Regions from separate parts of the Streptomyces sp. NPDC001832 genome, predicted to be linked through region 2. Evidence: predicted binding sites of a transcription regulator. Region 2 holds the regulator's gene; the other holds the start of a gene.
What was found. Region 2 encodes HspR, which represses chaperone genes until heat shock. Its sites were predicted from a motif close to TTGAGNNNNNNNNNCTCAA; they were not measured.
Positions count from the first base shown of each region.

Region 1: the regulator HspR is predicted to act here: its motif matches at 1,394-1,412, upstream of lon (endopeptidase La).

Region 1 is NZ_JBEOYU010000040.1:28,114-30,573, reverse strand. It holds gene lon (endopeptidase La) at 1-1,371, opposite strand, end outside; gene ABT115_RS24925 (spermidine synthase family protein) at 1,761-2,453, shown strand.
Region 2 is NZ_JBEOYU010000028.1:19,893-22,352, reverse strand. It holds gene dnaJ (molecular chaperone DnaJ) at 1-761, shown strand, start outside; gene ABT115_RS21175 (heat shock protein transcriptional repressor HspR) at 763-1,209, shown strand; gene ABT115_RS21170 (helix-turn-helix transcriptional regulator) at 1,338-2,324, opposite strand.

The sequences.
Region 1 (2,460 bases), on a different contig from region 2:
GTCGGAGCCGACCTTGTCGATCTCGTCGAGCAGCACGACCGGGTTCATCGAACCGGCCTCCTTGATGGCCCGGACGATACGGCCCGGCAGGGCGCCGACGTAGGTACGCCGGTGGCCGCGGATCTCCGCCTCGTCCCGCACACCGCCGAGCGCGACGCGGACGAACTTGCGCCCCATGGCGTGCGCGACGGATTCACCGAGCGAGGTCTTGCCCACGCCCGGAGGACCCACCAGCGCCAGCACGGCACCGCCGCGCCGCCCACCGACGACGCCGAGGCCGCGGTCGGAACGCCGCTTGCGTACCGCCAGGTACTCGGTGATCCGCTCCTTCACGTCCTGCAGGCCCGCGTGCTCGGCGTCGAGGATCTCCTGGGCGCCGCGGATGTCGTACGCGTCCTCGGTCCGTTCGGTCCACGGCAGTTCGAGGACGGTGTCGAGCCAGGTCCTGATCCAGGAGCCCTCGGGGCTCTGATCGGAGGAACGCTCCAGCTTGCCGACCTCCTTGAGCGCCGCCTCGCGGACGTTCTCGGGAAGATCGGCGGCCTCGACGCGCGCCCGGTAGTCGTCGGGCTCGTCCGCGCCGGAACCAGGATCGCCATTGAGATCGGCGAGCTCCTTGCGCACGGCTTCGAGCTGGCGCCGCAGCAGGAATTCGCGCTGCTGCTTGTCGACGCCCTCCTGGACGTCCTTGGCGATGGACTCGGCGACATCCTGCTCGGCGAGGTGTTCACGGAGCCACTGGATGGCGAGCTTCAACCGGGCGACCGCGTCCACGGTCTCCAGGAGCTGCACCTTCTGGGCGGTGGTGAGGAAGGGTGAGTATCCGGAATTGTCGGCGAGCGCGGAGATGTCCTCGATCTGCTGGACCCGGTCCACGACCTGCCAGGCGCCGCGCTTCTTCAGCCAGCTGGTGGCGAGTGCCTTGTACTCCCTGACCAGCTCGGCGGCGGCTCCGGGAACGGCGTCTCCCCGGCCGAGCTTGTTCGAAGCCAGCGAAGAATCGGGGACGACCGCGTCGACCCGTGTCCCCTCCACCCAGAGGGCGGCACCCGGCCCGGTGGTCCCGGCCCCGATCCGCACCCGGCCACGGCCGCGGATGAGCGCGCCCGGATCCCCGTCCGAAAGCCGTCCGACCTGCTCGACGGTGCCGATGACACCGGTGCCGGTGTACGTCCCGTCGATCCGCGGCACAAGAAGCACTTCGGGCTTGCCGCCGCCCTCGCGGGCTGCGGCCTGCGCAGCTTCCACGGCGGCGCGTACATCGGGGTCGGACAGGTCCAGAGGCACCACCATCCCGGGCAGCACGACCTCGTCGTCGAGCGGCAGCACGGGCAGGGTGAGCGGAGTGACCGCATCGGACTCGATAGCCATGATCTCCCCTTCGGCATTCAAGTTGAGCTATCCAGACTCAATGCTCCTTAGCCGCCCATTGTTCCCCGGTGCACGTTCGCTGTGAGCGATCGACTGAATGCGCTCGCTCCGCAGGCGACATCCCTCGACGGCGCACGCCCCGGGCCGCGCAACGGCGCACGCTCCGCCCGGACGGATCGGGCAGATCCGGCAATCCGCTGGCTCCGGCCGCGTCGAGCGGCCAGGATGGCTGAGAGGCTGTCGGGTGGCCTCTGATCGGACGGCCACGTCCGTCCGCGCACGCTTCCCGCGTTGCCGGGATCGCACGCACCAGACCGTGTCCGCTTTCCGATCGGAGGCCACCCGACAGCCTCTGAGACCGCGTCCACCATCCACCGGAGATCCGCACCATGCCCGACATCAACGGCCCCGACATCCACGGCCCCGTCACGCTCGACCGCCGCGAAGGCCCGTACGGCGAGGTCGTTCTGCGGGAACGGGGTGACGACTTCGAGATCATCGCCAACGGGTGCTTTCTGATGGACACCTCCGACGGGCGTTCCGAGCGGCTGCTGATCGACGCGGCGCTGGCCGCACTGCCCGCCGACCGGGCGGCACCGGCGGTGCTCATCGGAGGTCTCGGGGTCGGGTTCTCGCTCGTCCGGGCCGCCGCCGAGCCGCGATGGGGGCGGATCGCCGTCGTCGAGCGGGAGCAGGCGATCGTGGACTGGCATCTGGAGGGGCCGCTGGCCGGGATCTCCGGCGCGGCGCTCGCCGATCCGCGGACCGAGATACTGACAACGGACCTCATTTCGTACCTGCGTACGACTACGGACCGTTACGACGCCCTGTGCCTGGACATCGACAACGGACCGGACTGGACCGTCACCGAGGACAACACGAGCCTGTACTCCCCCGCCGGTCTGGCGGACTGCTGGGAGCGACTGACACCGGGCGGCGTTCTCGCGGTGTGGTCCGCACAACCGTCCGCCGAGTTTGAACAAGCCTTGCGGAATGCCGGTTTCAGCGGAGTTAGGACGGAAGAGATCAGTGTTGCCCGAGGTGTGCCCGACGTGGTGCATCTCGCACTTCGGACAGGCTGAGAGCCCC
Region 2 (2,460 bases):
GCCGCGGCCAGGACATCGAGTCCGAGGTGACGCTCAGCTTCATCGAGGCGGTCGAGGGGGCCACGGTCCCGTTGCGGATGTCCAGCCAGGCGCCCTGCAAGGCGTGTTCCGGCACCGGTGACAAGAACGGCACCCCCAGGGTCTGCCCGACCTGTCTCGGCACCGGCCAGGTGTCGCGCGGCACCGGCGGCGGCTTCTCGCTCACCGACCCCTGCGTGGACTGCAAGGGCCGGGGCCTCATCGCCCAGGACCCCTGCGACGTCTGCAAGGGCAGCGGCCGGGCGAAGTCCTCCCGGACCATGCAGGTCAGGATCCCGGCGGGCGTCTCGGACAGCCAGCGAATCCGGCTGCGCGGCAAGGGCGGCCCGGGCGAGCGCGGTGGTCCGGCCGGCGATCTGTACGTCGTGGTCCATGTCGACGCCCACCCGGTCTTCGGCCGCAAGGGCGACAACCTCACGATCACCGTGCCCGTCGACTTCACGGAGGCGGCGCTCGGCGGCGAGGTGAAGGTACCCACGCTCGGTGGTCCGCCGGTCACCCTGAAACTGCCGGCCGGCACACCAAACGGGCGTACGATGCGCGCCCGCGGCAAGGGCGCCGTACGCAAGGACGGCACCCGGGGCGACCTGCTGGTCACTGTCGAGGTGACGGTGCCCAGGGACCTCAGCACCGAGGCCAGGGACGCGCTGGAGGCCTACCGGAAGGCGACCGCGGGCCACGACCCGCGGGCGGAGCTGTTCCAGGCTGCGAAGGGAGCTTGAGGTGGACGGCCGACGACGCAATCCGTACGAACTGACCGATGAATCACCGGTGTACGTGATCTCGATCGCGGCCCAGCTCTCGGGCCTGCACCCGCAGACACTACGCCAGTACGACCGCCTCGGCCTGGTCTCGCCCGACCGCACGGCAGGGCGCGGCAGGCGCTACTCGGCCCGTGACATCGAGCTGCTGCGCACCGTGCAGCAGCTGTCGCAGGACGAGGGCATCAACCTCGCCGGCATCAAGCGCATCATCGAGCTGGAGAACCAGGTCGCGGCCCTCCAGCAGCGCGTCGCCGAACTCTCGTCGGCCGTGGACGGCGCGGCGGCGGCGATGCAGCAGCGCGAGGCCCAGGTGCATGCCTCGTACCGGCGCGATCTGGTGCCGTACCAGGATGTGCAGCAGACCAGCGCGTTGGTGGTCTGGCGGCCGAAGCGGCCGAAGGGCTGAGCGGGTTCGTACCCGCACGACGGGCGAGGCCCGCCACCCGATCCTCACCGGGTGGCGGGCCTCGTCCGTCGTGCCCGGTGACGTACTTTCCAATGCCGGGAGCCCGCTCGCTATCGTGCACCAGGCCGTTAATTCGGCGTCTTGTCGAGGATTCCTGATTGGGCGATGCGGTAGCCGAGTTGGGCGCGACTGTTGCTTCCGAGAGTGGCGGACAACTTGGCGACATGAGCGCGGCAGGTGCGGACATTCATGCCGAGGCGTCGGGCGATCGCCTCGTCGACGTATCCCTCGATGAGGAGTTTGGCTATGGACCGCTGGATGCCGGTGATGCCGTCATCGGGAGGGGTGTACGGAGCCTCTTCGGTGAGAGGGGTCGCCAGTTGCCAGAATTGGTTGAATACGGATACCAGATACTCCACGAGGCCGGGGTGGCGCAGCTCCAGCGCCACCTGCCGGTCACGGCGTGCGGGTATGACGGCCACGGAGCGATCGAAGATGATCATGCGGTCGATGAGCTCTTCCAGCGTCCGGACCTCAACGTGCCCCGAGTGCAGCCGCTCCAGGTAGGCGAATACGCCGGGGCCGTGACGGACTGTGTGCTGGTAGAGGGTGCGCAGCCGTACGCCGCGGCTGATCGGTCCCTCCACGCGCTCCAGCGACTGGGTGAGGACATCCAGATTGCGGACGCCGCCCGGCTGGATGGTGAGTATCTCTTCGGTGCATTGGGCGGTCGCGGTGTCCAGCGTCGTATTGATGGTCCGCAGCCCTTCCAGAACGGTGATCGCATGTGTAGTCACCGAGGGTTGGGCGCTGATGGCCATGAATGGTTCGAATGCGTCAGTCAATTCGACGGTGATCCGGCGGCGGTCCCGGATCTCTTGCTCTAAGGGGTGCAGGCGCTGCGCGAGCACGGATGAGGGCGGAACCGGGCGGAGCCATTTGGCATCGTCCGGGTCCGGGTGCAGCAGAGCGAATTCCAATAGGCAGGGAGCTGCTTCGACCTCCGCGCGGCCGATACGCCCGGCGCCCAGAGCGGCGGCGTACAGCCGTGCACCCTCGTCGCACAGTTCGGTGATGGGGTGAGGATGCGTAGGTTTCGTACTTGTTGTGAGCAAATCTCCACCCCCCAGGGTCCTGAACGTACAGGAACATGATGCATCGCTCCTGTGGCTTCGACGTGCTGGGTTGCGACATCGTCTTGGGGGAGCCGGGGGAGAGGACCTACCAAGTGAGGACGAAGCCAACCATGTA